Regions from separate parts of the Halomonas sp. IOP_6 genome, predicted to be linked through region 2. Evidence: predicted binding sites of a transcription regulator. Region 2 holds the regulator's gene; each other region holds the start of a gene.
What was found. Region 2 encodes sigma-54, which starts transcription at its own class of promoters, with help from an activator protein. Its sites were predicted from a motif close to TGGCACNNNNNTTGCTNT; they were not measured.
Positions count from the first base shown of each region.

Region 1 (8,077 bases), on a different contig from region 2:
TGGGCCGTAACGGGGTGGGTAAAACCACCTTAATGAAAGCCATTATGGGCGAAGTGGCCGTAAAGAGTGGCCAGCTACGCTATCAGGGTGAGGGTAGCGACATTGAGCTGACCAAAAAAGCCGTTGAGGCACGTTCCCGTTTGGGCATTGGCTTTGTCCCCCAGGGACGGCAGATTTTTCCGCTGCTCAGCGTGGAAGAGAATCTACGCACCGGCTTGGCAGCGCGCAGTGATGGGCTGAAAAAAATCCCCGAGCGTATCTATGAACTGTTCCCGGTTTTAAAAGAGATGAAGCATCGCCGTGGCGGTGACTTATCCGGTGGGCAACAGCAGCAGCTCGCCATCGGTCGCGCGCTGGTGATAGAACCCAAGCTGCTGATTTTGGATGAGCCAGGGGAGGGGATTCAGCCCAATATTGTGGCGCAAATCGGCCAGGTGATTCGCCAACTGATCAAGGAAGATGGCTTAACGGTATTGCTGGTCGAACAGAAATTGCCCTTTGCGCGCAAATACGCCGACCGCTTTGTGATTATGGATCGTGGCCGTCCGGTCGCCAAAGGTGAAATCGCCGAGCTTTCCAATGAACTGATCAAGCAGCACCTGACCGTTTAAGTTATCCACACCCGGTTGCCTCAACCAAGTAAAGCGCCCGCCATCAGGCGGGCGCTTTGTTGATGCAGCGGAGAAACCGGCGTTCACAGATTGGCAGGCGGCTCCACCGGTGACTGACGGTCGCGGCGGCGTTTGAGAAGCTGCGTAGCGAGGCCATAGCGCGGGCCCAACAGAAAGGCGAGTATCAGGAATACGCCGGTCATGACGGCCATCATGCCGCCGATAGAAACGTTCAGGTAAACGGCGAGATAATAGCCGGAAATGCTGGCGGCAATGGAGATGAGTGCGCCGATGATAAACATCATCCACAGGCGGTCGGTGAGTAGGTAGGCGGCTGAGGCGGGCACAATGGCAAAGGCGATAAACAGCACCGCACCTACCGCATCAAAGGCGGCAACGGCAGTGGAACTGGTCAGCATCAGTAGCACGTAGAACAGAATGGTTGGCATAAAACCGAAGGTTTTTGCCAGCGCCGGGTCGAAGGTGGCAAGTTTCAGTTCTTTGTAGAACAGGCCGATAAAACCGTAATTCAGCAGTGTCATGATGCTCATCGAGACGAGCGCCTGGGGGATGGGCAGGCCAAACAGGTCGATGGTATCCAGCCATACAAAGCCGATCTCGCCAAGCAGTACGGTGTGGGTGTCGATATGTACATCGTTGGCGTAGACATTGAGTAACAGCACGCCGATGGAGAAGAGGGCGGGGAAAACCAGACCGATGGCGGCATCCTGTTTTACTCGCTTGGTGTTGGCCAGTGCTTCGGTGAGCAACACGGTTAATAGCCCAGTTAATGCGGCGCCTATTAGCTGCACGGGCCCGCTCTGCTGCTTTGTCAGCAGCCAGACAATCACAATGCCAAACACAATTGAGTGGCTAATCGCATCAGTGAGCATGCTATTGCCGCGCAGCACAAGGAAGGTACCCACCGCCGAGGAGGCAATGCCAACCATGGCACCTACCAGAATAATGGGCAGCGCCGTGTCGGTCAGTAATTCAGCAATCATGTCACGACCTCTTCGAAGGTGGCGACCACCTGTTTCGCTGCCTTTTCTCCCCGCGACGTTAGCGCCCATCCGGTTCCGCCATCAGGAGAGCGTATAAGGTATCCTTGACGCTTAAGTTGACTCAACACCCTGCGCACGCCGAATGTTGTGCGGTAGTGTTGTGAAGCGGAGGGATGCTTGTAAAGCGCGTAGAGCAATTGCTGCTTCTGCAATGCTTCTTTTTGGCGGTAATGCTTGATGAAGCCCCATAGCAGGCCCCGGCCGGGGGCAAGCGCCAGTGAGATGATTACAATAGCCGTTGCGGTGAGAATCACCAGCGGGCCGGTCGCCAGACCACGGGATAGGGTACTAATGGTTGCTCCCGAGACCCCACTGACAATACCGATACCAGCGGCAATAACCAGCATCCCCCCCAGATGACGGCTCCACTGCCGGGCCGCTGCTGCTGGCGCCACGATCATGGCGGCCATTAATATCACGCCAACCATTTGCAAGCCGACCACCACGGCGAGCGCCACCATAGCGGTAAGCGCGGCTTCGATAGCGTTGACGGGCATGCCGAGCGAGCGGGCGTACTGCCCATCAAAAGTGACCAGCTTGGCTTGTTTCCAGAAGATGGCGAGCAGCGTGAGTGTGACAAGGGTGATGCTACCCATTACCCACAGATCCGAGCGTAGCGTAGCGGCGGCCTGACCGAACAGAAAGGCTTCGAGCCCCCCTTGGGAGGCGTTGTTGGTACCCTGGATATAGGTCAGCAGCACGATGCCAATGGCAAAGAAAATGCTTAGGCAAATTCCGAGAGCGGCATCGGTTTTCAAGCGGCTTTTGCGGGTCAGCAGCAGCATCGTCAGCGCGGCTAACGAGCCGGTGGCCAGTGAGCCAATGATAACGCTGCCCATATCCCGACTGCCGGTGATGATGAAGCTTAAACACACGCCGGGCAGCGCCGCATGCGAAATGGCGTCACCGAGCAGACTCTGGCGGCGTAACACCGCAAAACAGCCCAGAGGGCCGCTGATCAGCCCCAGTAGCGAGGCACCAATCACCACGTTTTGAAAGGTGTAGTCAGACAGAAGGTCGAGCCACTGCATGGGTTATTTCACCTTTGAAGCAGTGAACATCAAGGCGTCGCTATCGTTCAGCAGGGCAATCTGGCCACCGTACGCCTGACGCAGATAATCAATATTAAACACGTCTTCAGCCTTGCCGCTGGCAATCACGCGTACGTTAAGCAGCAACAGCCAGTCGAAGTAATTACGTACGGTTTGCAGGTCATGGTGGACAACAATCAGCGTTTTACCCGCATCGCGCAGGCGGCGCAGAATGTCGATAATGGCGCGCTCGGTGGTGGCATCAACCCCGGCCATGGGCTCGTCGAGAAAGTACACATCGGCCTGTTGTACCAGTGCGCGGGCTAGAAACACTCGCTGCTGCTGGCCGCCAGAAAGCTGACTGATCTGGCGGTCGGCATAGGCGCTCATTCCCACCATCTCCAAGGCTTCCAGCGACTCCTCACGCTCTTTACGCCCTGGGCGCCGGAGCCAGCCCAGGCGACCGTAAAGACCCATGGTGACCACATCCAGCGCGGTGGTCGGGAAGTCCCAGTCGACGCTGGAGCGCTGCGGCACATAGCCAACGCGTCTGCGCTGTGAGGCGTAGGGGCGCCCATGCACCATGACCTCGCCGGAAAGCGATGGTACAAGCTCCAGCAGGCTTTTGATCAGCGTACTCTTACCCGCCCCGTTAGGGCCGACAATGCCTGCCATCACGCCGGTAGGAATCTCCAGATTAATATCCCAGAGAACGGGCTGATTATGATAGCTGACGGTCAGGTTCTGAATACTGAGCGCCGTGTCGGTCGTTACGGGTGTCGCCATTGTTGCAATGCCTTGTTGAGTGATTAGAGCGTCCACTCGGTAGCCCAATCGTTCATTTCATCGGGAAGCGGTGCCAGGGTACCGCCAAGCGCTTCGACAATATGCTGGGTGTTGCGGTAGATCATCCCCATATAAGTGCCATCGACCGTGTCCGGGTCGCCCATGGCATCGGAGTAGAGTTCGCCGCCAATTTCGACAGTCTGGCCCCGTTGTTGGGCGGCATCAATAACTGCCTGAACCGTGCGCGGGTTGATGGTGCTCTCGATGAAAAGGGCTGGAACCGCGCGATCCACCACAATATCTGTCATGTTGCGAATATCAGCAATCCCCGTTTCCGTTTCTGTGCTAATGCCTTGTATGCCTTCCACGTCGATATCGTAGGCGCGGCCAAAGTAACCAAAGGCATCGTGAGCGGTGACCAGAATGCGTTGCTCATCGGGAATGCTGGCAATACTGTCTGCCACCCATTCGTGCAGGGCAAGCAGTTGCGCCTGATAACGCTCGGTATTGGCATCAAACGTCGCGGCGCAGTCGGGGCGCGCTTCACTCAGCGAGGCATTGAGCGTGGGCAGTGTTTGCGCCCATAAAGAAACGTCCATCCACAGATGAGGATCGATGCCGTACACATCCTGTGAGGTAATCAATGACGCGGGGTCAATCGAGGCAGGGGCTACGGCAAGCGTAGGTGTGCGCTCGGAGAACCTTTCCAGTACGTCGCCTAGCTGGCCTTCCAGCGAATAGCCTGAGTAGAAAATCTGTTCTGCGTTTCGCAGTGTTGCCACATCGCTAGCGCTTGCCTGATACAAATGGGGGTCTACGCCGGGGCCCATCAGCGCGTCTACGCTAACGCACTCACCGCCGATCTCCTGGGCGATATCGGCAATCATCCCAATGGTCGCGACTACATTGAGCGGCGCCTCGTCGGCGGAGGCGATATTGCTTAGCGGAAGTAAGCTTGCCAGAGCAATTGCGTATCTTGTTGCCATGATTCCCCCCAGCCGGAAAGCCAGCTTAAACGATAGGTTGAGACAGATTGGGTTAAGGATTGATGAGTGTGTGATCAATAAGCGTTTGACCGATGTGTGTTAAGCAATGTGGTAAGGCGTCATTGATTTTGCATGAAGCAAGAAGTATAGCCTTGGCTAAGTTTCTGGCGTTCTGCATCGAATGTCAAGAGAACCAAAATATCGCCGACGGTACTTATGATCACCAAATACGGCCACCAAGTACGTCCAGCGAGCCAAGCGGGCTGACGTGACGGCGCGAGCAAAACGGATTAGTGTGCAGCCGTGGTGCAGTCTGTCTTTAGATTGACTCTTTTTGGTGCGGAATGGGCAGGTTGAAACTATCTTTTTCCATCTCATACGGGCGCTATGGCGGCGCATAAGCACTTTTCACCATTTTGGCGCATTCCTTGCATTTCAAGTTGAAATATTGACCAACAGGAAGCGATAGCGCCCATGACTCTGTGTGAACTTGCGACACCTGCTGCTGGCTCAGGCCATCGCTTTGATGGCGAGCGCCACTGGGCGGCATCGCTGGCGCTGCGTTTTGCTAACCGTGAGGGCACAACCCGGTTGGTGCAGGCTCGTCACCAAGGGCCTCTACGAGTACAGCGCCCGTTTTACCCAGAAGGCAGCACGGAAGCTTGCCATGTGTACGTGCTGCATCCACCCGGTGGTTTAGTCAGTGGCGATGCCCTGACGATTCGCGCCCACATCGAGCGTGGTGCTCATGCGCTGCTCACCACGCCTGCGGCTAACAAGCTTTATAAAGCGGACAGTCAGGGCGTCGCCTGGAACCAACAGACGGAACTGAACGTGGATGATGGCGGCATCCTTGAGTGGCTGCCTCAGGAAACCATTGCCTTTGATGGCTCCAAAGGCACTCAGCGAACGCATATTGCGTTGCATGGCAGTGCCCGTTGCCTGGGTTGGGAAATCATGGCGCTGGGCCGCCCCGCCAGTGAACTTCCCTATGTAACAGGCCGAATTGAGCAGCACTTTCGTTTAACCCTAGATGGCAAGCCGCTGTGGCTTGAACGCCAACCGTTGGATCCTGCACATCCGCGTTTTAACGGGCGCTGGGGGCAGGGGGGCGCCACGGTGCAAGCCACGCTGTGGGCGGTTGGTTTAGAAGATGCCGGTGCGGCGATTGATGAACTACGCGAAGCGCTGCCGGACAACCCGCGTTGGGCGGTCACCGTTCGCCAGGGCGTACTGTTATTACGTTACCTCGGAAACTCACGTAATGAAGCCTGGGCACTGTGTGAGCAGGCTTGGCATTTACTGCGCCCGCGCTGGATTGCTCGCGCCGCCCACACGCCGCGCATTTGGTTAACCTAAACGTTATGCAGCAGGTGCTAAATAAGTTATTGTCACTAATGCAAATGAAAACCTTTTGCATTAAGATGGCTGTTTGTGACCTGCACCGAGATGCACCATGCTGCTTAACGTTTTACCCTCTTCGTATTGGCTGCTTATCTTACGCATCCTGGCCGCGACGCTTGGCGGCTATACAGTCGCTGCACTGTTCTCGGTGGCGGCGCTTGGCTTACCGCTAGATATCATGATGTCTCTGCGTATCGGCATGATGGGGAGCTTCATTATTTGGGCGGGTGTGGCGATCTGGTCGTTTATCACGCCAAGTTTGATACGTCTTTGGGGGGTTATCGGTTTAGCCATTTGCGGCCTTCTAGTGGTGGCTAACTATGGCGTCCACTAAGCGCAGCGTGAGGCGTAACATGGCTCAGCTGCACACATGGTGTGGCTTGTTAGCCGCTTGGCTGCTGTTTGCCGTTTTTCTGACGGGAACACTGAGTTACTTCAAAGAGAGTATCTCGTTTTGGATGCAGCCCGAACTACCGAGTGTCGCCGCGAACGCTGAGTGGGATAACCGACGTCTGGCTGATTACTGGCAGCACTATCTTGCTGAACATGCCTCATCGGCGAGAAGCTGGCAGATTACCTTTCCTAATGAGCGCATGTCGGTCTCGACAGCCGTTTGGTTTGGGGCGGATGGGAGAGAGCAGTCGGTACTTGACCCAACCACTCTGGCGTTGGTTACCCCGCGAGAAACGCGTGGGGGGGATTTTTTCTACCGATTCCATTTTCAATTGCATCACCTCCCCGCCGTTTATGGCCGCTGGCTCATTGGTATCGCCACCATGATGATGTTCGTGGCAATCATTAGCGGCGTGATAACCCATAAAAAAATCCTGCGCGACTTTTTTGCTTTCCGGCCCCAAAAGGGCGCCCGTAGCTGGCTTGATGCGCACAATGCATTTTCTGTGTTAACGCTGCCTTTTCAGCTAATGATTACCTATACCGGCTTGATAACGCTCATGTCGCTCTATATGCCTTGGGGAGTAGAACACGCGTTTCCCGATGCTGACGCGCGCCGCCAAGCGACCAGTGAACTGCATGCTTTTCCCCTCTCTGGCTCAGCCACGGGGCAGCCTGCAGCGTTATATGCCCTTAGTGAACTGGTCGATGATGCTGAAGCGCATTGGCAGAAGCCGGTGCAGTCCCTGAGGGTCAGCCACCCTGGCGATGCAGGCGCGCGTGCCGTGGTTTGGCAGAGTGCCCACGAGGCGTTGTCTGCACACCGCCCACAACGTATTTATGAGGCCAGTTCGGGCGCCTTGTTAGCAGAGACTCAGTCGCAACGTGTCGATGAACAAGCACACGGCGTCATGGTGGGGCTACATGCAGGCCGTTTTGCTAACTGGGGCATGCGCTGGATCTATTTTGCCTTGGGCGCTGCTGGGTGTGGCATGGTGGCAACCGGGCTACTGCTATGGACGTCAAAGCGTAAGCATAAGAAGGGCAGTGTGGTGGGGATGTGGTGTGTCGAGCGGCTTAATATAGCCACGCTGGCCGGCATGCCGATTGCCGTATTGGCCTTTTTAGCCAGCAATCGACTTTTACCGGTGGCGCTTAGTGGGCGTGCCCAATGGGAAATCCATTGCTTCTTTGCCGCCTGGCTGCTGGCGTTGCTACACGCTGTTTTAAGGCGCTCGGCCTCGCAGGCGTGGCGGGAGCAGTTAACACTGACCGTTATCTTGTTGCTTTGCCTGCCAATACTGAACCTCCTGGCTCCTTCCTATAGTGTTCTAGGTGATCTTGCCGCAGGTAATTGGCAGCGTGTTAGCGTTGACCTGATGTGCTTGGTCGGCGCGCTGACCATCGTCTGGCAGATGAAACGAGCTGCTAAAAAAGCGAGCACCCGTGTGCAGCCCATTCAGGTGGCGTCATGATGCTCACCACGATTCTGGCACTCTGTACGCTGGGTTTTGCATTAATTGCGCTGTCGGATAGCCGCCATCGACGCCGTTGTGGCCTTAAGCCTGTTCAACAAAAACCTTGGTTCTGGGCGGGCAGCGCGATACTCGGTTGGCCGCTTTGGTTGGCGATGGAAACCTGGAGCACAGGGCTGGCAATAACGCTATGGCTGGGCTGTCTAAGCATCTCGGCGGGAGTGGTATTTCTTGTTCTGGCGATGTTTGAGCGCTTCCGCCAGCAGCCGTAATTACCCCCGCCGCTGGCGATTCAATAAATAAACCAAATAGACGCCGCCCAGCCCG
Region 1 covers NZ_JAIRBO010000004.1:313,263-321,339, forward strand. The annotation lists gene urtE (urea ABC transporter ATP-binding subunit UrtE) at 1-611, shown strand, start outside; gene K7H08_RS09870 (metal ABC transporter permease) at 695-1,615, opposite strand; gene K7H08_RS09875 (metal ABC transporter permease) at 1,612-2,706, opposite strand; gene K7H08_RS09880 (metal ABC transporter ATP-binding protein) at 2,710-3,492, opposite strand; gene K7H08_RS09885 (metal ABC transporter solute-binding protein, Zn/Mn family) at 3,516-4,478, opposite strand; gene K7H08_RS09890 (urease accessory protein UreD) at 4,953-5,837, shown strand; gene K7H08_RS09895 (hypothetical protein) at 5,935-6,216, shown strand; gene K7H08_RS09900 (PepSY-associated TM helix domain-containing protein) at 6,236-7,750, shown strand; gene K7H08_RS09905 (DUF3325 domain-containing protein) at 7,747-8,022, shown strand; gene K7H08_RS09910 (FecCD family ABC transporter permease) at 8,023-8,077, opposite strand, start outside.
Region 1: K7H08_RS09890 (urease accessory protein UreD) is a predicted target of sigma-54. The motif match lies at 4,896-4,913, and genes of this name have one in related genera.

Region 2 (8,077 bases):
CTCGCCTGCCAGGGCCGCGTAGTGGTAACCGGCATGGGTAAGTCCGGCCATATTGCGGGCAAGCTGGCTGCAACGTTGGCAAGCACCGGCACGCCTGCTTTTTTTGTACACCCAGGTGAAGCCAGTCATGGCGATCTCGGCATGATCACCCGCGCAGATGTTGTACTAGCACTTTCGAACTCTGGCGAAACCGCAGAGGTCACTGCGCTGCTTCCGCTGCTGAAACGCCTAGGAACCCCCCTTGTCAGCATGACTGGACGCCCTGGTTCCACATTAGCCAAACACGCCGATGCTCACCTTAATAGCGGCGTTGAGCGCGAAGCCTGCCCTCTCGACTTAGCGCCGACCAGCTCAACCACAGCAGCACTTGCCTTAGGTGATGCCTTAGCCGTGGCATTATTAGAAGCACGGGGCTTCACCGCGGAAGATTTTGCGCTTTCACACCCAGGTGGAAGCCTCGGCAAACGCCTACTTTTGCGTGTAAAGGATTTAATGCACAACGGATCACGCCTCCCCCAAGTAGCATTAGGCAGCCCGTTACGGGACGCACTCTTGGAAATTACTCGCCAAGGGTTGGGCTTTACCTGCGTAATCGATAGCGAAGGACGCCTTGCCGGCGTTTATACCGACGGTGACTTACGCCGAACGCTGGATCAGTTTCATGACCTACGTGACGTCCTAGTTGATGATGTGATGACACGTCCTGGAAAACGTATCGGTCCCGATGTGTTAGCGGCTGAAGCGGTACGCATCATGGAAGACAGTCGAATCACCGCACTGGCGGTCGTGGATGATCAGCAGCGCCCCATTGGCGCGCTACATATGCATGACTTACTTGCTAGCGGTGTCATTTAATCAATCTTTTCAAACATTAATAATACGGAGGCTTCATGGCCCTACCTGACGCTCTACAAGACCGGATTCGCCGCGTAAAATTGCTTGCTATTGACGTTGACGGCGTACTTACCGATGGCCGCCTCTATTTTCAAGCTGACGGTATCGAAATCAAAGCGTTTCATACCCAAGATGGCCACGGCCTCAAACTTTTGAAACGCGTCGGAATCCATGTTGCCTTAATTACTGGGCGTGATTCTCCCATGGTCAGCCAACGTGCTGCGTCGCTGGGCATTACCCACGTGTATCAAGGGTGCGAGGATAAACTCACTACGCTACGCGCGCTTTGCCAACGCCTAGACATCACGCTTGAGCAGGTTGCTTATTGTGGTGACGACCTACCAGACCTTGCTCCAATTAAACGTTCTGGCGTAGGCATCACCGTCCCTAATGCTCCTGATTATATGCATACTCACGCTGACTGGATCACCGATCGGCTTGGTGGCCACGGCGCTGTACGTGAAATCTGCGATACCTTATTGATGTCTCAAGGTCATTGGGATGCTGTTTTAGATACGTACCTACACGGCCAATCGTAATGCGCTTTTGGGTTAAAAAACGCCTTTGGATAACCATCATGGTGTTTGCCTTAGGTGGCGTACTGGTATGGCTGGATCCGCGCGGCCCTCAAGACCAATCAATCGACGCAGAGGCTCGTGCTCAAGAGCCCGGCCATGTACTAGAGAATGCAGAAATTACTCTGTTTGGTGACACCGGAGCCATCCAGCAGTCGCTGACGACGCCACGCTTAGTTCATACCCCTCAAACGGCGATGACAGATGTCCTCTCCCCCAGGGCGACACTATTTGATAGCGATGAGCGTCAATGGCTAGCGACGGCGGAGACCGGCACCCTAAATACTGACACGCAGGCGCTCACGCTAGCTGGTTCAGCCCAATTACTTGCACCTGATGAGGGCTGGCAGTTGAATACTGAGTTATTACACTATGATGGCATCACCCGTCATGCTTGGAGCGATGCCGAAACCATACTTCAGCAACCGCCCCAGCGCATTGACGCTTCACGTATGGATGTATGGCTGGATGATAGCCAGATCCGCTTAACCAATAACGTGCGCGGCGTTCACCCGCCTGCCACTCGTTCTCAGTAGGAGTCGCGATGAACGTTCTTATTCGCACGGCACTCTTCGTCATTGCGCTACCCATTTCAGCGGCAGCGCTACCGGTTATGGCACAAAGCCAAGCCCCCGTAGAAGTAGAGGCTGACCGTTTAGATCTCGATCAACGCGCAGGCACCGCAGTGTATTCAGGCAACGTCGATATTCGGCAGGGCAATATGCAACTGCGCGGCGATCGCGTTGAGATTCAGCGCAACGATGCTGGCGAGCTATCGCGTGCCATTGCAACCGGTGGACGAGCCTACATACGTAACCAGCTCGAAGACCAAGCTAGCCCAATGGAAGGCTGGGCAAAACGTATTATTTACCATGTTGCCGAGCGTCGGGTAGAGCTCATTGACCAAGCGGAACTGACCCAGCAAGCAGATCGCTTTGAAGGTGGGCGATTAGAGTACTTTATCGACCAAGGTGTGGTTCAGGCGCGTTCTGATGTTAGTGGTGGTGAGCCACAACGTATCCGCATGACTCTTCAGCCGGAACAATAGGAGTGTCCAGTGGCGACCAATAACGCAGAGCCCGCACCTCAAACCACAGCCTCAGAATCAGAAACCGCGCCGATAAAAACACTTTATGCCCAACACTTAGCTAAAAGCTATAAACGCCGCCGTGTCGTTAAGGATATTAACCTAGAGATATCTCAAGGCAGCGTGGTAGGGCTACTAGGCCCCAATGGCGCAGGCAAAACGACATCGTTTTATATGATTGTCGGCTTGGTAAAGTCTGATGCGGGAAAGGTTGGCATTGATGAGCTTGATTTAACCCATGCCCCCATGCACGAACGTGCAATGGCTGGTATTGGCTACTTGCCTCAGGAAGCCTCTATTTTTCGCAAACTTACCGTCGCCGACAACATCATGGCAATCCTGGAAACCCGCAAAGAGCTCGATCGTAGCGCCAGGGAGCAGCGCCTTGAGTCGCTACTGGAAGATTTTCACATCACGCACATTCGTGACAACTTCGGCATGAGTCTTTCGGGCGGAGAGCGTAGACGTGTTGAGATTGCCCGCTCCCTCGCGACCGAGCCTGCCTTTATCCTGCTTGATGAGCCGTTTGCCGGCGTTGATCCAATCTCAGTGGGCGATATTAAAACGATCATTCGAGCCCTCAAAAAGCGCCATATCGGCGTGCTGATCACTGATCATAACGTCAGGGAAACACTGGATATTTGCGATATTGCTTACATTGTAGGTGACGGCCATATCATCGCCAGTGGCCCCCCTCAGGAAATTCTCAACAACCAGCGGGTAAGAGACGTTTATTTGGGGGCTGATTTCCGCTTGTAAACAGCCATCTGTAGAAAAAATAGTAGTGGTGGCATACTTATTGCACTTGCACCAAGCCATAACTCGCACTAGGGTGGAGCTTTCTGATTAACGAGCGGTTCTCAGATGGTCATGAAAGCTTCTCTTCAATTGCGTATCGGTACACAGCTGACCATGACACCTCAGCTGCAGCAGGCCATCGCCCTGTTACAGCTATCAACGCTGGACCTCCGTCAAGAAATTCAGCAAGCACTTGATGCCAATCCAATGCTTGAGCAGGAAGATGAGTTCGGCGAACAGGCCGTTAGTGAACCCCAGGAAGCTGAATGGTCCGAAAGCATTCCTAACGAACTCTCAACTGACAGTGACTGGTCAGACACTTATCAAGACCTTGGTAGCCATGGTGCCAGCAGCGAGGGGCCTGACTTTGAGCGTCAAGCCGCTGGTCAAAGTTTGCATGGCCACTTACTTTGGCAACTCGCCATGACAGATTTTTCACCACGCGACCACGCCATTGCTGAAAGCCTCATCGATGCACTGGATGCCAACGGCTACCTAACCCAGCCTCTCAATGACATTCGCGAAGGACTTAAAGCCCAAGGGCATGAAGGCCTTAGCCAGCGTGAAGTTGAAACAACCTTGCTTCGTCTTCAACAGTTTGAGCCCACCGGTGTATTTGCTCGCGACCTGCGGGAGTGCTTAATGCTGCAGCTCGCCTCACTACCGGAAGATACACCGCTGCTTATGCCTGCCAAGCGGTTAGTGCGTCAATTTCTGGAAGCGCTTGGTAAGGATGATGTGCGTTTGCTAAAGCGGCGGTTAAGTCTAGATGATGAGCAGCTTGATGATGTCATCCGCTTGATCCGCAGCCTTGATCCTCGCCCAGGAAGTGCCTTTGGCGACACTGATGACAGCTATGTAACGCCAGATTTAGTCGTACGCCATGACCACGAAGGATGGCACCTGGAGCTAAATCCTGAGGCATTGCCGCGCTTGCGCATTCAACCTGACTACGCAAGCCTGATCAAACGGGCTGACAAGAGCCAAGATAACCAATTTTTAAAAGAGCATCTCCAAGAAGCTCGCTGGCTCATCAAGAGCCTTTCAAGTCGAAATGATACGCTACTGCGGGTGGGCCGAGAAATCATAGCTCGCCAGATAGGCTTTCTGGAACACGGCGAAGAAGCCATGAAACCGCTGATTTTAGCCGATATCGCAGACGCCGTAGAAATGCATGAATCCACTATTTCCAGGGTCACCACCCAGAAATACATTCATACTCCGCGCGGAGTGTTTGAGCTCAAATACTTCTTTTCAAGCCAAGTAAGTGGCCAGGACGGCGGTGACAGTCACTCCAGCACCGCCATCCGCGCTCGAATCAAAAAACTGGTGCAAGATGAACCGCCCGGGAAACCTCTCTCAGACAGCCGCCTCGTGTCGCTATTGGAAGAGGGTGGCATTAATGTGGCAAGGCGAACGGTGGCCAAATATCGCGAGTCGATGGGTATACCCTCTTCAAGCGAACGCCGCCGTTTACGCTAATAAAACAGTGCTAACGAACAAAGTCTGTCTAAGGGCTTTGCAATAGCGCAAAAAGGGTTACAATCGAAGAACAGTCCGATGGATAAGGAGCACGTCAATGCAAGTAAATATCACTGGTCATCACGTAGATCTGACTGACGCCTTGCGTGACTATGTAAATGAGAAGCTGGAACGCGTTGAGCGCCATTATGACAATATCACCACCGTACAAGTGACCTTATCTGTTGAAAAGGAGCGCCAGCAAGCTGCCTGCACCCTGCATGCTGCAGGTGCCGATCTACACGCAGAAGCATTAGACAACGATATGTACGCTGCGATTGATGCACTAGCGGACAAAATTGATCGTCAACTCGTTAAACACAAGGAAAAAGCACAAGCTCGCGCCCAAGGCGCTGGCGTGCGTTAACTCAATGACGTTGGAAACTATTCTTCCCCCGGAGCGCGTGCTGTATGACGTCCCCGGGGGCAGCAAAAAAAGGGTGCTGGAATTTTTCAGCACCTTTATTGCGCAAAACACGCCAAGCCTAGATAGCCAAGAAGTCTTCAGCCGCCTGATTGGTCGTGAGCGTTTGGGTAGCACTGGAATAGGCAACGGCGTTGCTATTCCTCACGCCCGTAGCCCTCACTGCAGCTCGCCTATCGCTGGTTTTTTAAAGTTAGCTGAGCCAGTAGATTTCGATGCTATTGATGGCGACCCCGTCGACCTTGTTTTCGTACTTTTAGTGCCCGAAGAGGCGGACGACACGCACTTAGCCTTATTAGGGCAAGTGGCGTCCATCATGAACAACGTTGACACACGTCAGCAGCTTCGTAGAGCGGCTAGCCAACGTGAGCTATTGGACCTTATTACAGCAAAAATTCGTGAACAACCTGTTACCTAAATGGTCCACCGCTAGACACTGCCTACTAGTTTAACGTTTACCTCCATTTTTATTGGCATGCCAAGAGAAACTCTATGCAACTGGTGATCATTAGCGGCCGTTCAGGGTCCGGTAAATCTATCGCCTTACAAGCGTTAGAAGATCTTGGCTATTGTGCCATCGATAATTTGCCCGCCATGTTACTCGGCTCCCTTGTGGATGAGCTTCGCGAGCAAGGGGCACGCCCTCAACTAGCGGTAAGTATCGATGCGCGTAATTTACCAGCTGCGCTAAAGCAGCTGCCAAAAATGCTTGAATCTTTGCGTCAGAAAAGCATTCACTTCCAGGTTATCTATCTAACCACCGATGCGCGAATTCTTCTTGAGCGATACTCAGCCACGCGTCGTCGCCACCCTCTTACGCGTGATAGTGACATGACGCTTGAAGAGGCCATCAATAAAGAAGAAGAAACCCTGCTCGACATCCGTGATCTTGCCGACCTGATGATCGACACATCGCGTCTGTCGGTTCATGACCTGCGCCGCCGAATAACGGATCAGGTTGCCCAACAGCGTGAAGATAGATTAACGCTGACACTAGAGTCATTTGGCTATAAACGTGGCGTCCCACTTGACGCTGATCTCGTCTTTGACGTGCGCTGCTTACCAAATCCCTACTGGGACCCTACGCTGCGCCAATACACTGGGCGTGACGCGAACATCATCAACTTTCTTAAGGGATATCCCGTCGTAGAAGAAATGCGCAATGATATCCAGACATGGTTGGAAAAGTGGCTACCCGCTTACCAAAATAGCCAGCGCAGTTATATGACTATTGCTATTGGCTGTACCGGCGGGCAGCACCGTTCTGTCTATATGGTGGAACAACTGGCACAAATGCTGGTGAAACAAGCGGGAGAGGTTCAACTCCGTCATCGTGAGCTAGGCCTGCAGTACACCCTAAGTGAACAGCAGCCCTCCACATCCGAGCCTTCAACAAACGCGCAATAAGCAACGCCTTTTCTTCACGACCCCACTCGGCTAAAAGGAACCAGAGTGCCAGAAAGAACCTTAACACTCACTAATCAGCGCGGCCTTCATGCTCGTGCAGCGACAAAACTCGTCAAGTGTAGCCAACAGTTTTCGGCCAACATTCACGTTTACAAACAACAGCAAATGGCTGATGCGGCCAACATTATGTCGTTATTGATGCTGGCCGCCCCTTGTGGCACTGAACTTAGAGTCCATGCGGAAGGCGACGACGCCGAACAAGCACTAGAGGCCATTGAAGCACTATTCGACGCACGTTTTGACGAAGAGCACTAACATCAGTGAATACCACTGACATCATTAAAACAGCATCAGCCAACGTGTTAACTGAGCTGTTAGCTAAGGTGTTAGTTACCAGCGACGGTCATTGCATCAATTAGCCAGCTACCCGTGTGAATACTGCCACGGGTATCGATGTCATCACCGACTGCGACCAAGCCAGCAAACATGCTATTCAAATTACTGGCAATAGTGAACTCCTCGATAGGGTGCTGTATTTCACCATTTTCAACCCAAAAGCCGGCAGCACCTCGCGAATAGTCGCCAGTCACGCCGTTAACCCCCTGTCCCATTAGCTCAGTCACCCAAATGCCACGCCCCATCTGCTTCAGCAAATCATCTCGGGGCGTCAGCGGCGCTAACAAACGTAAATTGCGTGCCCCACCTGCATTACCTGTAGATTGCATACCTAAACGCCGCGCACTGTAAGCAGACAGCATATAGCTAGCCACACTACCCTGATCAATAAAGCGATTGTTGCGAGTTTGAACGCCTTCAGCATCAAACGGCGAGCTAGCCGTCGCACCCACCTCCATAGGCCGCTCTTCCAAGCCAAACCAGCTCGGGAATAGCTGGCTACCTAAACGATCACATAAGAAAGAGGATTCGCGATAAAGCGCCCCACCTGCCAACGCCCCCATCAAGTGACCTACTAAGCCGCTGGAAAGTGACGGGTCGAACAGCACCGGAAAGGTACCTGTTGGCGGCCGTTGAGCGCCTAACCGACGTAGCGTGCGTGACGCGGCTTCGCGGCCAACCTCCGCGGGATCTCGAAGCATGGCGGGATTACGTGCCGAGGTATAATCGTAATCGCGCTGCATGCCCTTCTCATCCTGTGCAATCAGCATGCAGGAAAGTGAATGACTACTGCCTTTCTGGGTGCCGAGGAAACCGTGGCTGTTAGCGTAAACTCGCACTCCCTCACCACTGGATAGCGAAGCGCCTTCCGACTGATGAATTCCCGCAACATCACGCCCCGCTTTCTCACATGCCAGCGCCAAATCGATTGCTTCATCAGTCGTCAACGACCATGGATAATGCACTTTAAGGTCA
Region 2 covers NZ_JAIRBO010000001.1:546,865-554,941, forward strand. The annotation lists gene K7H08_RS02595 (KpsF/GutQ family sugar-phosphate isomerase) at 1-855, shown strand, start outside; gene K7H08_RS02600 (KdsC family phosphatase) at 891-1,433, shown strand; gene lptC (LPS export ABC transporter periplasmic protein LptC) at 1,433-2,005, shown strand; gene lptA (lipopolysaccharide transport periplasmic protein LptA) at 2,014-2,517, shown strand; gene lptB (LPS export ABC transporter ATP-binding protein) at 2,590-3,315, shown strand; gene K7H08_RS02620 (RNA polymerase factor sigma-54) at 3,421-4,836, shown strand; gene hpf (ribosome hibernation-promoting factor, HPF/YfiA family) at 4,934-5,242, shown strand; gene ptsN (PTS IIA-like nitrogen regulatory protein PtsN) at 5,247-5,717, shown strand; gene rapZ (RNase adapter RapZ) at 5,792-6,706, shown strand; gene K7H08_RS02640 (HPr family phosphocarrier protein) at 6,752-7,021, shown strand; gene pmbA (metalloprotease PmbA) at 7,093-8,077, opposite strand, start outside.

Region 3 (8,077 bases), on a different contig from region 2:
ACGCATCGTCAAATGATAACAACCCCCACGCTGGAAGGCGCTTTTTTTGATGCAGCCCCTCCGCTGGGCCAACCTCAACACAAGACGGCTAGCTCCCTTGGATACACCAGCACAGGCCTCCGTTGGCACCCCAGCGAACGCTTTGACCTTGATCGTTTGGCCGCCCACTTAGGTGAGTTTCCCTCATCTGCGCGAGTAAAAGGCGTCTTTCATACCGAGCAGGGCTGGAAGCAGCTCAATCGAGCCGATGGAACACTTAGTCTCGGCAATAGCGCTTGGCGGCAGGATTCGCGGCTTGAGGTGATTACCCCCGACAATGACGTTGATACCCACACCAATTTACTGACAGAACTGCAATCATCAGGAGCGCTGTTGGGCTAAGAACGTTTTCTCGATAGCGTCTATCGGCATAGGGCGTCCAAATAAATAGCCTTGAAAAGCTTGGCAGCCATGAGCTAGCAACCACGCTTTCTGGCTCTCTGATTCGACGCCTTCGGCAATGACATCAAGATTTAAGCTTTTCGCCAGGGCAATCGTACTCTCCACAATGGCCGCATTAGCGCTGCTTTCTAACACTTGATGGACAAACGACTGATCGATCTTGAGCTGATCAAGTGGCAACTGCGCAAGATAGGCCAGCGATGAATAGCCAGTGCCAAAATCATCCAGAGAAAAACGCACACCTTGGGCTTTCAGGCTAAGCATTTTGTCACGGGCATCGTCTCGCGTTTCCACAAACAGCGACTCGGTAACCTCGAGCTTTAGCCTCTCAAGCGGTGCTTTTGTCCGCTTAAAAACCTGCTGCAAGCGAGATAAAAAATCGCTATCGCGAAACTGCAGTGGGCTGATATTCACGGAAATCGTCAGTTCACGCAGGTGTGGCGTTGCTGCCCAGCAAGCTAGCTGACGGCATGCATCTTCAATGACCCACTCACCAACCTCATTAATCAGCCCGGTACTCTCTAATAGCGGAATAAACTCGCCAGGTGAAACCATGCCACGCTCTGGGTGCTGCCAGCGCAGCAGTGCTTCAACTCCAGTAAAGTGACCAAAGCGATTAACTTGAGGCTGGTAATAGAGACGCCATTGATGACTCTCCAATGCCTGCCGCAAGTCGGCTTCAAGCTTAACCCGTGCCAGTAGCGTAGCCTGCATCGAAGGATCAAAAAAGCGTATGGCATGACGCCCACTCGCTTTCGCCTGTAATAAGGCCATATCGACCTGCTGAAGGTAGTCTTCGGCGCTTCGCTGGCTATCGGACACAACCGTAATCCCAACGCATGCGGTCACCATGACTTGCTCTTCAGAAAAGCTAATCGGCTCATCAAGTGCCACCAGAAGTTTCTGGGCAATATGCTCTGCTAAGCGGCGTGTCCGGCGTGGGCTTTCATCCACGCCCTCAATAAGCACTGCAAATTCATCACTACCCAGACGAGCCAACGTATCGGTATCGCGCAACATTTGGCCAAACCGCTGAGCAACCCGCTGAAGTAACTGATCGCCAGCGAGATGCCCCAGGGTATCGTTAATATAGTTGAAACGGTCAATATCAATCACCAACAACGCCCCACATCGCTGATGGCGGTTTAGCTCTTTTAGTGCTGTCTCCATTCTGTCCATAAACAGGCGTCGATTTGCGAAGCCCGTTAATGGATCGTAAAACGCGAGCTGATGGATCTCTTGCTCAGCGGCTTTACGCTCACTGATATCACTCATCGTGGCAACGTAATTGGTGAGCACTCCGTCTGCATCGTAAACAGCACTGATCGTCAGCCACTCAGGGAACAGCTCACCATTTTTGCGCTGATTCCAGATTTCACCTTCCCAACTTCCTGTGGTCATCACCCGCTTCCACAAGCGCTGATAAAACGCTGCATTATGGTGGCCCGAGCTAAACATACGCGGGTTCTTACCGATCACCTCTGCATCGCTATAGCCGGTTATACGCTTAAACGTCTCATTAACTTTTAAAATATTTCCCCGAGCATCCGCCACTATGATACCCAGGTGGGCTTGAAAAGCAGCCGCGGCAATCTGCAGCTCCACTTCTGCGCGCTTCGCTTCGGTAATATCACGGTTCACCGATAACACTCCCTCAAACTGTCCAGCACTACTTATTAGCGGACTCACGGTGGCATGAAAATGGTGTGGCTGTGCATCAATGGTCAGCGGATACTCAAATCTTTCTACTTTATGCAACTGCTGTACTCGCTCAAAAACGGCGGCAAATGCACGAGCTAAGGGAACCGGCAAGACATGTGAAAAGTGTTTCCCCAGCGCATCTTGGCTTTGAACAAGTAGCTGCTCAGGGGAAACCGCATGGATATAGCTAAAGCGCCCTTCCACATCAAATACAAAAATCAAATCCTGGATCGAGTGGACTAGGGCATCCATACGCGCCCCGCGCGCTTGCGCTTCGGCTCTTGCTAGCTCTCGTTCTTTTATTCGCTCATGTAGTTGATAAGCTAACGCGAGGCGGTTTAGGTAGTGGCGAACGCCCCAGGCTCCCAATAGCGTAATCAAACCAGCGACCAACAATAACACCAGCAAACGCTGGCGCCATCCTGTCATCAGCGTATGAAGGTCAACGCCCACTGCAACAAATACCGGATAGTCACTAATGCGTTGCATGTGAAATAAGCGTTTACTTCCGTCAAGGGGCGAGATCGCGGTTAATGTCCGATCAAGATTACCGCTGTTTAACCACTGCTGTGTCTCAGGTGCATCAAGTTGGCTACCAATGAGCATTCCTTCATGGGGAGCCGGGTGCCGAGCAACCACTTTTAGATTTTCATCTATCAGTGCCATACTCTCACCGTCATACAGTCGCATTTGCTGCAGCGCACTATTGAGGATATGCGGCATGATGCGAGACATAATCACACCAGCGAAATCACCCTGGTCATTCACTAGACGCCTGCCATGGTAGAGAAAGAAACGCTGCTTGCTTGCCGACCAAATAAGCGGCGTCATCATTTCGTCTTGGCCACCTTGTTGAAAGGTGCGGAAAAAAGCGCTGTCGCCAACCCCCTCCCCAACATGTCGATTATCGTTACTGCTTAGACGTAGGCGCCCCTGAGGGTCTAAGACACTAACACTATCGATCAGTGGCACGTAATCGGTAAGATTGTCTAGCGCTCGCTGGACGGCAGTTGCACTTTCCGCCCCTAAACTATCCAACTCCGAATCGTTTGCTTGCTGAACATCCAACAGCTCGGCCAGACTAAACAAACCTTGGCTGCTCTGCCCAAACATGCCTTTCACCCATTCTGACACCACATTCGCACGGGCAATCACGCGGGATTCAGCCGCATTAACTTCTTGGTGATATTGGCCTTTGAGCAACCAGCCAAACAGCGCAATCATCATACATAACGACAAAATATAGAGCGTAATAACGCGCTGTTTTTGGCGCCGAAAGCCAGGCATTGTCTGGCTTTTGTTAGTTACCCGATCACTGCGAGGTAGCAGCATTATATGTAGGCCTTATTCAGATATCCCGAAGCACACCTGATACAGTATAAAAAGAACGGTGAAAGATAGACCACAGCGGCTCCTCGTAAGCGGTGCTAAATAGTGGCGCGGCTTGTTTTTGATGTATATCTATTTTCAGCAAAAAAGCTCATAAAAGTCGTTATTTTACTTAATAAGAGGCTGCCATGGCATCGTTAGGCCAAATGAGTGACTACGAAGTACGCTTGGTACGTATTTTTAAAACGGTAGTGGAATGCGGTGGTTTCACCGCTGCGGAAACCGCTTTAGGCATCAGTCGCTCAGCCATTAGCCAGCACATGAATGATTTAGAAGGCAGGCTAGGCTTTTCACTATGCCAACGTGGCCGAGGCGGCTTTAGTTTAACCGAAGAAGGCAAAGAAATTTACCAAGCAGGTTTGACTCTACTGACCGCGCTCGAAGCCTTTAAAAGCGATGTCAATGCATTGCATCATACCATTAAGGGCGAACTAAATATCGGCATCACCGATAACTTGGTTACCTTGCCCGCCATGCATGTTACTGATGCGCTCGCCGAGCTAACAGCGCCAAACCATGAAGTCACCGTTAATATCCACATGGAACCTTCGGACGCCGTTATTCGGAGCGTGATGGATGGCCATTTGCATGTCGGCGTAGTGCCCGCCGTTAATTTACCCACCAGCTTAGAAACACACTTGTTGTATGAGGAGCCTTCGTTTCTTTACTGCGCAGTTGGCCACCCCTTGTTTGATGAAACTGATGAAGCATTCACAGCTGAACAGATCGCCGCTTATCCAGCGATAACGCCTCGCTACCCACTCCCTAGCGATGCACGTAAAGCACATGATGCGTTAAATTTACAAGCGTCTGCCTCTGATCGGGAGGGCGCTGCGTTTTTGATTCTCACTGGACGCTTTATCGGTTTTCTTCCAGAACATGTTGCCGCCCAATGGGTTAATGCCAATAAGATGCGCGCCCTTCAGCCGGGTGCCCAGCGTTATCAGATTCCGTTTGTTCTAATCACTCGCCATGACCGCCGACCCAACCGGGTGGTCGATGCATTTTTAGGATTTGTGAAAGGCGCAAAATAGCTCACCTGTTTATACCAAGCACAAAATAATCAAAGCTCGGCTAAATACCGAGCTTTGATTATTAACGACGTTTACATATAGCGAGTTTATGGCAGTTTTGCTGTCTCGCTGGCCATGTGTGGCGCGGGCCCTACCTGAGAAGACGGTGTTAAAACTTGGCTTGCGGCGTAATAAACAATCGCGCCAAGCGCAGAGCCGGTAAACCAGCCATAGTCATAGAACCAGTTCATGGTGCCGGTTAACAGCGAGACTAGCGTCAGTGCCACCGGCACGCCGAACGCAATAAAACCCGCCACATTAACCGCAGGATAAGCATGGTTATCCATATATAAGCTAGGCACATCTAAACGCTGCTTTTTAATTAGGAAATAGTCCACTGCCATGATGCCTGCGATGGGGCCAAGCAGGCTGGAGTATCCTAGCAGCCAGTTTGAATACATCTGCTCAAGCGACACCCCTTGAGCAATGAGACCCGCTTTCTGCAAAAGATCGTAGCCCATCAATAAAACACCCACAGCTCCGGTTATCAGAACGCCACGCGTCTGATTAATCCATTTTGGCGCAATATTTTGAAAGTCATTGGTTGGCGAGACAATATTCGCGGCTGTATTGGTAGACAGCGTTGCAACAATGATCAACACCATCGCTAGCACGACCCAAAAAGGACTATTGATCATCCCTATCAAGTTAACTGGATCAGCGATCGTTTGTCCCACCAACGATTCTGAAGCTGCAGTCAATACAACGCCCAACGCTGCAAAGAAGAACATTGTCAGTGGTAGCCCAATCACTTGGCCAACAATTTGATCTTTTTGGCTTTTGGCAAACCGGCTGAAATCAGGAATGTTCAGCGACAACGTCGCCCAAAACCCCACCATCGCAGTTAAGCCTGCAAAGAAATAGCCATATACCGACGCTCCTTCTGGGCGCGAAGGCGGTTGCGCTAATAGCTCAGTCATCGACATGTGCGGCCATGCCCACATCATTAATCCAACCCCCACAGCAAGCAGCAATGGCGCCGCTAGGGTTTCCAGCCACTTGATCGACTCGGCCCCACGAATGACCACAAGAAGATTCATTGCGCCGAAGACAAAAAAGCCTATCACTTCACCTACCCCACCCAGCGCAGCCCAAGCGGGGACCAGTTCGGATAACAGAAGATGAATAGCCAAACCACCAAACATCGTTTGAATGCCAAACCAGCCGCAGCCTACGAGAGCCCGCACCAAACAAGGCACATTAGAACCTAAAATACCGAACGATGATCGCAGCACAATTGGAAAGGGAATACCAAATTTAGTGCCAGGAAAGGCATTTAGAGTGAGCGGAATCAGGACAATCACGTTGGCTAGAAAAATGGCAAAAAGCGCCTCACCCACACTCAGGCCAAAGTAGGCGGTTAACACACCACCCAACGTGTAGGTCGGCACACAAATCGACATCCCCACCCAAAGTGCCGCAATGTTCCATTTGCTCCAAGTGCGCTCACTCGCCTGAGTGGGCGCAATATCTTTATTGAAACGAGGGCTATCACCTACGTCTTTGCCTACCTCGAGTTCAATTAACCCCTCTCTGTCCACCATTCGGGATGTTGAGCCAGTCATATAGTCTCCTCAGCAGCGCTGTTGCCCATTATATTCACGGTGTCTGTCTTTTAAGAGCAATAAGCGTGCCTAAAACAAAAGCACAAACACTAACCTATTGATCAAAAAGCTGACTTATCAGGCAGACATACACATACCTTTAGCGTGATTGTTGTTATTCGCCTTCCAGCTATTAAAAGCCATTAATAAGCGTAGCTATTTAAATAAAATACGCACCAAAAAGATGCGCAAAAAACATCAACACCCAAAACAAAACATCATAAACACATGTTTTTAAAGCAAAAATAAAACATCACCAACATCGAACAGCGCTTCACCAACTTAGCAAAAAAAGCACTAAAGATAATAAAAACATCAAAAAATCAAAGAGTTAAATAAATCAAGTAAAATTATTAAAAAACACTTGAAACAACACCTCATAAAGGACTATGTTCAAAAAGCTGTCAAACATGACAACTTTATAAACAACAATAAGACGCTCGCTTACCCTCGCTTGTATTACGCTATTTTCAAAGCACGTTTCACAAGCAAGGCTAAGCGAAAAAGGCACAGTAAGACGCCGCTGCACGCCACGTAACCACAAACTTGTTACTTGACCAGTAACGTACCGACATGCGTACGCATGCGGTTGGCGCGTATGACTTGAGAGGGCTGTTCTATGCAGAAAATGAAAATTGGCTTAATTCAAATGGGTCTCAAAACCAGTACCGATTTAGACCCCGCGGCGATCCGCGATGCGATGAACGAAGCGCACTTACCGATGATTCAGCAGGCCGCCGAACAGGGTGTGCAAGTACTGTGTTTTCAAGAAGTCTTTAACCAGCCGTACTTCTGCCCAAGCCAAGATGGCAAATGGTATGCCGCCGCAGAGCGGGTTCCAGAAGGTCCCACGTGTCAGATGATGCAAAAACTGGCTGCCGAACACCGCATGGTAATTATCGTGCCCGTGTATGAAGAGACAGAGACCGGCGTTTACTACAACACCGCCGCCGTGTTTGATGCCGACGGTAGCTACCTCGGCAAATATCATAAAACTCATATTCCTCAAGTGGCTGGTTTTTGGGAGAAATTCTTCTTCAAACCGGGGAAATCAAACTGGCCGGTCTTCGACACTGCCTACGGCAAAATTGGTGTGTATATCTGCTATGACCGCCATTTCCCTGAGGGCTGGCGTGCACTGGCACTCAACGGTGCTGAGGTGATCTTCAACCCCTCCGCTACCGTGGCAGGGCTTTCCCAGTACCTATGGGAGCTTGAGCAGCCTGCTTCTGCCGCGGCTAACGGTTGCTTCATTGCCGCTATCAACCGCGTGGGCACAGAAGCACCCTGGAATATTGGCAACTTCTATGGCTCCAGCTACATCGTCAACCCCCGCGGCAAAATCGAAGCCCAGGCCAGCGAAACGGAAGATGAGCTACTAGTGCATGAAATTGATTTAGACATGGTGCGCGAGGTGCGCAATAACTGGCAGTTCTTCCGCGATCGTCGCCCCGATGCCTACACCCGCCTCACTGATGGTGAGTAGCCCTGTTGATGAATCATACGAGGACTGCATGATGAGTTTATTGATCAAAGGCGGCACCGTCGTCACCCATGCCGATACTTACCGCGCCGACGTTCTGTGCGTCGACGGAAAAATCCACGCCATTGGCACCGACCTAGACCTCCCCGACAACTGCGAAATCATTGATGCCAGCAATCAGTTGGTAATGCCCGGCGGCATTGACCCTCACACCCATATGCAAATGCCGTTTATGGGCGCAGTGGCTAGCGAAGATTTTTACACCGGCACCGCAGCTGCTATGGCGGGTGGCACCACGACGATTATCGACTTTGTCATTCCAAGCCCAGGCCAATCACTCTTAGAAGCCTTTGAGACGTGGCAAGGGTGGGCAGAAAAAGCGGCTA
Region 3 covers NZ_JAIRBO010000005.1:197,794-205,870, reverse strand. The annotation lists gene K7H08_RS11460 (CobW family GTP-binding protein) at 1-381, shown strand, start outside; gene K7H08_RS11455 (bifunctional diguanylate cyclase/phosphodiesterase) at 361-3,474, opposite strand; gene K7H08_RS11450 (LysR family transcriptional regulator) at 3,660-4,565, shown strand; gene K7H08_RS11445 (NCS1 family nucleobase:cation symporter-1) at 4,652-6,169, opposite strand; gene K7H08_RS11440 (nitrilase-related carbon-nitrogen hydrolase) at 6,828-7,694, shown strand; gene hydA (dihydropyrimidinase) at 7,726-8,077, shown strand, end outside.
Region 3: K7H08_RS11445 (NCS1 family nucleobase:cation symporter-1) is a predicted target of sigma-54. The motif match lies at 6,223-6,240, and genes of this name have one in related genera.

Region 4 (8,077 bases), on a different contig from region 2:
GGAACTGAATAACGCCTCGTTCAATGGCAATGCCCACCAGCGCGGCCACCATAAAGCCTGCAGGAATCGACAGAATTAGCGCCAGCCCCGGCTGGCCGGGTAACAGTTGCTGCATCATCCAAGTGGTATAAGCACCCAGCATGATTAGCTCACCATGAGCCATATTGATAACGCCCATTACGCCAAAGGTAATGGCCAGGCCAATCGCCGCCAACACCAGTACCGAGCCAAGCGAAAGCCCGAAGTAGAGCGTTTCCAGGCCACGGTTAATTTTGAGATTCTGCTCAATGCTGCTCAGCGCTTCATTGGCGGCATCGGCAATAATAGAGTCATCGCTATTCGCTGCCCGACTAAGCGCTACTCGAACACGTGGATGCAAACTGCCTCGCAGCGTTTCAACGCCTTCAAGCTCGCCGCTTTCAACTTGGTAAATCGCCAGCGCCTGGGTAAGCCTGCGCGCTACCTCGGCATCTTCTTCTTCAGCGATCAGTTGACTGAGCGGTTCGGCCAGCTCTTCATCGACCTCGCCCAGTAGTCGGCTGGCTGAAATACGCCGACGCTCAACGTTTGGCGAATACAAATCTACTACGGCAATAGCGCTGCGTAGCTGGTTGCGTAAATTGTTATTAATGCCAATACGATCCAGGTCACGGCGGGACATCTCCCCCAGCGGTTCATTGGTCAGCGCATCTGCAACTGGCCAATCGCGACCTTGATTATCGAGCACCACCACAAAGCGGCCGTCGTCAGTGCGCTGCAAGCGACCATCCAACAAGGACTGCAGCCAATCACGCGCGCGCTCATCATCGCTTTGCAAAATAGCGTTGATCGCTTCGCCTTTGGCGGAATAGGAACGCACGTCCAGCGCGTTTAGTAGCTCAAGCGCCGCTGCGTCATCAGCCTCAACGGTGGCGCTTGTTTGTGCTTGGGCGGTGACTGTGACGCTTAACAACAGCAGGCACAGCAACCCTAAGGAAAAGAAACGCCTCATGGGGTTCTTCCTTTGGTTATATTAGAAACAGTGATCTAAAAAAGGGAGGTAGCGTGCTCCCCCACCACTCAGCGTTTAGCCAAGCAGCGAGGGGTCATCATTTACTCAGCGAGGGCCGCTTCAGCCTCTTCTGCGGCGGTGCTGCCGCCACACGAGCCGTTCACCACGTTGAAGTTGCCGCACTCCATGGGCTTGCGCCAATCGGCAATCAAATCACGTGAGCCAGGCAAGTAGTCAGACCATGCATCGCCCGCTACGGTAGAAGGCGTTTGCCAGACGATATCGAACTGGCCATTGTCTTGAACTTCACCAATCAGCACCGGCTTGGTGATGTGATGGTTGGGCATCATCGCCGCATAGCCACCGGAAAGGTTAGGCACAGCGACACCGATAATCGCGTCTTTTACCGCATCCACGTCGGTAGTGCCTGCTTTACGCACCGCTTCGGCCCACATGTTAAAACCAATGTAGTGCGCTTCCATGGGGTCGTTGGTGACGGCCTCTTCGTCGCCGGTGTAGTCAATCCAAGCGTCGATAAAGTCGTAGTTGTCATCAGTATCGACGCTCATAAAGTAGTTCCAGGCCGCCAAGTGGCCGACTAACGGCCCCGTATCAATGCCGGTGAGCTCTTGCTCGCCCACAGAGAAGGCGATGACCGGAATATCGGCAGCATCGATGCCTTGGTTAGAGAGTTCGGTGTAAAACGGTACATTGGCATCGCCGTTAATCGTGGAGATAACCGCCGTGGGTTTCCCCTCTTCACCAAAGCGGCGTATTTCTGACACGATGTTCTGCCAATCTGAATGGCCGAACGGCGTGTAGTTGATCATGATGTCCTCATCAGCGATGCCATGCTCATCTTTGAGGAACGCTTCGAGAATACGGTTGGTGGTACGCGGATAGACGTAGTCGGTGCCGACCAGCGCAAAGCGCTCGATGCCGACTTCATTAATCAGATACTCAACCGCAGGAATCGCCTGCTGGTTGGGGGCGGCACCGGTATAAAAGACGTTTTCTGAGGACTCTTCACCTTCATACTGCACCGGGTAGAACAACAGGCCGTTAAGCTCTTCCACTACCGGCAGTACTGCCTTACGGGAAACGGAGGTCCAGTTGCCGAAGATCACGTCGACCTCTTCTTGCGCCAATAGCTCTCTAGCACGCTCGGCAAATAGCGGCCAGTTAGAGGCTGGGTCGACAACAACTGCTTCAAGTTGGCGGCCCAGCAAGCCACCCGCATCGTTTTGCTGCTCAATAAGCATCTCAACGGTGTCTTTAAGAACCGTCTCACTGATCGCCATGGTGCCAGAGAGTGAGTGAAGGATACCGACCTTGATCGGGTCGTCATCCTGGGCAATAGCTTGTGTACTGGCCCCCATGACGGCGGCGGCCATTAAGGCGGTAGCGAAACGGCCAACGGTACGAGGGTGTGTCTTGCGCTGCAATGTGGTCACTTGAACCTCCTTGCGCCCCTTATGACGGGGCTCGTTATTTGAGCTTCGCGGCCAAGGACTCCCGTTATGTAACGTGGGAACGGTTATTACGGGGCTTGGTGCATCCACTAGCTCCTAGCTTTTGCAAGGTTTGCGCCACACTACAAAAAGAAACACTAAAAAGCTTAAAATCAAAAGGTTAGTTTTAAAAAAAGCAGCCCCATCTTCACCGGCCGCACTATCGTGGCGCGCCAGCATCCAAAAAATGCACGCTGTTTATGCACCACAACGACACCTCGCACCAATAGTGCGCTTTCTGTTGCATACGCCTATTAATCCCGCCTATTTCTTGCACAAAAAAAAGCGCCCTAGGAGACCCTAGGACGCTTTACACGCATACCTGTGTTCTATTCCGCAGTATTCAAACGCTTAGTGCGGCGCTTTTTCAGCAACGGTAAACCAAGCGACAGTACAGCGATGACCAGTAAAGACAGCGAAATCGGCTTGTCGATAAAGGTCGTCCAATCCCCACCGGAGATCTGCAGCGCGCGACGCATGGACTCTTCCATGATGTTGCCTAGAATGAGCGCCAGAATCAGCGGCGCGGCAGGGAAACCGAACAAGCGCATCCCTAGGCCAACCAAGCCAAAACCAAGCAGTAACAGTAGGTCGAACACGCTGAAGCTCATACCGTAAACACCGATCATGCAGAAGATCAAAATCAGTGATAGCAGCAACGGTTTGGGCAGATCGAGAATCTTGGCGATCAGCGGAATCAGCGGCAGGTTAAGCACCAGCAGGAAGATATTGCCGATATACATACTGGCGACCACGCCCCAGAACACATCCGGGCGCTGTTCAAGCATCATCGGGCCAGGATTAACGCCCATCACCAGCAGTGCGCCAAGCAGTACGGCGGTGGTGCCAGACCCCGGCACACCCAAGGTTAACAGCGGTACAAACGAACCGGTACACGCCGCATTATTTGCCGCTTCTGGCGCAGCAACGCCTTTGATATTGCCTTTACCAAACGTATCGCCATCTTTGGCAATGCGTTTTTCCATGCTGTAGCCAAGAAACGAGCCGATGGTCGCGCCTGCGCCCGGCAGAACGCCGGTAAAGAAGCCCAATACTGAACTGCGGCTAACCGGCCCTGCAATCTGCTTCACTTCACTGCGGGTCAATTTTAACGAACCAATCGCATTACGCGGTGCTTCTTTACCACCGCCTCCGCGCAGCAACATGTAGAACACTTCGGCTAACGCGAAGATACCCAGCGCGACGACCAGAAAATCGACACCGTCGAGCAGGTGGATAGAGCCAAAGGTAAAGCGCTCGGTGCCGGTTTGCATATCAATCCCAATGATCGAGATCATTACCCCGATAACGGCGGCAATTAAGCCTTTGACCAGCGACTTATCGGATAGCGACACAACCGCGGTTAAGCCCAGCACCATCAACGCGAAGTATTCAGCAGGGCCAAAGCTCACCGCGACTTTGGAGAGCAGCGGCGCAATCAACATCAAGAAAACAACGGAGATCGTACCGCCAACAAAGGAGGAGTAAGCGGCAATCGCCAGCGCCTTGCCTGCCAACCCTTGCTTGGCCATCGGATAGCCGTCAAAAGAGGTCGCAACCGTTCCCGCCACGCCGGGGGCGTTAAGCAAAATAGATGAGGTGGAGCCGCCGAAAATAGCGCCGTAATACACCCCGGCCATCAAGATCAGCCCTGAAGAGGGCTCCATAGCGAAGGTAATCGGGATCATCAGCGCCAACGCGCTGATCGGCCCAAGGCCGGGCAACATGCCGATAATGGTGCCAGCAAAGACGCCGGCAAAGACGTAAGCGATATTGATAGGCTCAAGCGCGATGCCAAAGCCGTACATTAGATTGTTAAAGGCATCCATGGGAGTGTCTCTCTTTTAAACCCGCTAACAGTGGGCAAGCGCGGCTTAGTTAAAACGGCAGCACGCCAGTGGGTAGGTAAACATCCATTACCCGCGTCATGGTCAAATACAGCGCCAACACCACCCCAAGCGATGTTGCCAGATTGACCCCATGGCGGCGGTAGCCGTAGTAAGCGGTTAGGCCAACACACAGTAGCGTCGAAGCCAGCACAAAGCCTAACGGCACGAGCAGGAACGCGTAGGCCGCAATGGCGATGGCGGTGACGATCACCCGCGCCCAAGGCGTTAGCAGTAGCGGCCCCTGGGTTTCGGCTTGATCAATCTGATCGGCCCCCGCAATAGGACCAGGACGCTCAAAAAACAAGCACGCCGACAGCAATAGCAAGGAAACACCTAGCACTTTTGGAAATAGGTCTGAATCCACTGGGCGGGGCAGCGGAAAGTTGGGGATTTGCCAGGCCATTGCCAGATAGGCAGCCGCCACTAACGCCAACACAAGCGCTAGCCATTGGTTGGTATTGAATCGAGTCATGGGAAAGTTCTCCGAAGACGTCATTGCTGAACAGCAAGACCCTTGCGGTATCAGACAGAAGATCCCGGTGGCACGCTGCCACCGGGGGAGCCTTTGGGACGAGCGCTTACTGGCGCATCAGCCCCAGGTCGGTCAACACGCTGCTGAACTGCTCTTGCTGCTCATCCAGGAAGGTAGCGAAGGCGTCGCTATCCTGGTAGGCATCAATCCAGCCCAGCTGGTCGCTTGCTTCGCGCCATGCATCAGTTTCGAGCATTTCCGCGAAGAGCGTCTCGTAGTATTCAACCGCCTCTTCAGGCATTTCCGGCGCACCCATTACGCCACGCCAAATATCGAAGGTGTAGTCGTAACCCTGCTCTTGGTAAGTGGGTACATCGGCCAGTCCACCGCCCAGGCGCTCTTCGGAAGAGACACCCAACGCGCGCAGCTGGCTACCTTCACCCAACTGACCTACCGCTTCACCGGCACCGCCAACCACTGCCTCAATATGGCCACCCATCAGGTTAGTCATGGCGTCGCCACCACCCGAGAAGGGAATGTAGTTGACCGAGGAGGCTTCCATACCCGCCGCGGAAGCAAGACCAGCAACCGAGATGTGATCCATCGAGCCCGGCGCACTACCACCGCCCACGCTTAAGCTAGGGTTCTCTTTGAGCGCTGCAAAAAGATCATCCAGGTTTTGATACTCGGAATCTGCCGCCACCAAAATAATCGAATAGTCGGTATTGATACGCGCAATCGGGGTGAAGTCGGTGTGGTCGTAACGCGATGCGCCTGCCAGGGGTACTAAAATCATCGGCGGGCTGGTGGCGAAAAGTTTATGCGGATTGCCGTTATCACGGGCTACCTGAGCCCAGGCAACTGCACCGCCACCGCCAGGCACGTTAATGGCTGCAAAGCTTTCGTCGGCCAGCTCTTCTTGCTGAATAACGCGGGACATGGTGCGCACTAGTGTGTCCCAACCGCCACCGGGGTTGGCGGGTGCAACAAACTCAATCGAACGGCTCGGTGTCCACTCTTGGGCGCTGGCAGACGTTGTCATGGCAAGGGCTGCCATCGGTAAAGCAAGCACGGCAAAGCGCTTTAGGGGAAGCATGGTCATGGGCGTTCTCCACATTAGCTATGTTGTTATATTAGCTGTGTTATAGATGGTTGTTATCTACGTATCTTTGTGTGGTTACACCCTTCACATTAGAAGACCGCTACTCCTCGCGACAAGCTTATGACCATTAATGGCAAAAAGTGCTTTTTGTGCGTTTTGTTCATTTTGTTCACGGCTGGTTAGAACGGCTCGTTTACAGTGATTCCAGCCATGTGGAAGAGGATTCCAGCAGCCGATAGCGGCGCTCAGGGCGGCCGACATCGCCATAGCCAATTTCTGCATTAACCGCTTGTTCAGCTACTAAAAACTCCAAATAACGCCGCGCTGTTGAACGGCTTGCGCCCATTGCCTGAGCTACCTGCATCGCCGTTTGGGAATCATGCTCGGCTGCCAGCGACTCCACCACACAGCGCAGGGTCAAGCGGTCGATGCCTTTAGGTAACGTGCGCGTAGCTAGCCGCGGAGGTTCACCTGGTTGTAAGCGAGCAAGCACCTGATCCAGCTCGTCTTGACTCATTTCAGCCCGATTCGCCAATGCCTCTCGCTCGCGGCGAAAACGTGTCAACATTTGCGTCATACGTGTCGCTTCAATTGGTTTAATCAGATAATCAAAGACGCCACCACGCAACGCTTCGCTGATGGTTTCTACTTCGCGGGCGGCTGTCACCATGACGATATCCACATGCACATAGTCGCGGCGAATGGCCCATAGCAGCTCCAGGCCCTCCACATCAGGCAAGTAAGCATCTAATAAGATGAGTTGAACAGCATCAGCATGCTGAGCCATCAAGGCTTTTGCTTCGTTGCCGTTACGTGCCAACCCCACCACATAAAAGCCGTCGCTCTGCTCAATAAAAGCTTTGTGGATATCGGCAATGCGAAAATCGTCTTCGACGACCAAAATACCGTACTGCGTCGCAGACATAGTGTTTCCTCTTCCTGGCGTCGTTATTATGATTTAAGGCGTTGTGGCTATTGGGTCGCAAAGCGCGCGATCCAGCACGGCAATAAAGCACGCGCCGCCTAACTCGCTCTCTTCTAATGTCACCTCGCCGCCATGCTGACGGCACAACCGCGCGACCAGTGCTAAACCAATGCCACGATGTTTACCGGTTTTGGTAGAAAACCCATCTTGAAAGATCGATTCCGCATGCTCGCCGGGCACACCTGAGCCGTTATCCTCTACTTCAATCAACAGCTGCTCGCCCAGATCCGTAAAGAACAGGCGAACTTTCGGGGTGTCACTGTTTGGACCATTAAGCGCCGCATGACAGGCGTTATCTAATAAGTTGCCCACAACGCTCATCATGACCTCTTGCCCAGTGACCGTCAGTGGGCAAGAGAGCGAGCTCTGTTCATCAATTTCCAGCGCGACGCCTAGCTCTCGTGCTCGCGTCAATTTACCCAACAAGATGCCGCTGAGTACTGCGTCAGCCACGTGACGCATTAAAAAGCTCATTTGCGCCTGAGCACGTTCGGTTTCGTGGTGAATCAGCGCTAGCGCCTCATCAACGCGGTTAAGCTGCAGGAGACCAGAAATGGTGTAAAGCTTGTTGGAAAACTCGTGGGCCTGGGCACGCAGCATATCGACATCACGACTTGCCTGGGTAAGTGCCTGGGAAAGATCAATAATTTCGCGGCGACTGCGAAATGTCGCAACGGCACCTTCGATCTCACCTTCGTGCAAAATAGGCACGCGGTTGGCCACCACAGGATGGTCGCCCAGCCACATTTCCTGGTCAAACTCCTGCTCGCCGTGCTTTAACACCTCGCTTAAGCGCGAGTTGGGCACCACCTCACGGATTGGCTGCCCCAGCAAAACCTGTTCATCCGATAGCCCTAGAAAACGGCGTGCCTGCTGATTCACTAACGTGATCTGACCATCGCGGTTAACCGCCAGGATACCTTCGTGGATAGATTGCAGGATGGCCTCTTTTTCCATGGCCAAGCGGGCTATCTCATAAGGCTCTAAACCAAGGATGACTTTTTTAAGATGCTGCGACAGCCAATAGGCCCCGGCAAATCCTAGCAAAATCATCAGCGCCACCAGCGCCCACCCTAAGCTGGTATAACGGGCCACATCCATATCTACTCGTTCTAGCATGAAGCCCA
Region 4 covers NZ_JAIRBO010000004.1:302,467-310,543, reverse strand. The annotation lists gene urtB (urea ABC transporter permease subunit UrtB) at 1-991, opposite strand, end outside; gene urtA (urea ABC transporter substrate-binding protein) at 1,093-2,445, opposite strand; gene K7H08_RS09840 (tripartite tricarboxylate transporter permease) at 2,832-4,331, opposite strand; gene K7H08_RS09835 (tripartite tricarboxylate transporter TctB family protein) at 4,381-4,863, opposite strand; gene K7H08_RS09830 (Bug family tripartite tricarboxylate transporter substrate binding protein) at 4,970-5,965, opposite strand; gene K7H08_RS09825 (response regulator) at 6,159-6,890, opposite strand; gene K7H08_RS09820 (ATP-binding protein) at 6,924-8,077, opposite strand, start outside.
Region 4: urtA (urea ABC transporter substrate-binding protein) is a predicted target of sigma-54. The motif match lies at 2,566-2,583, and genes of this name have one in related genera.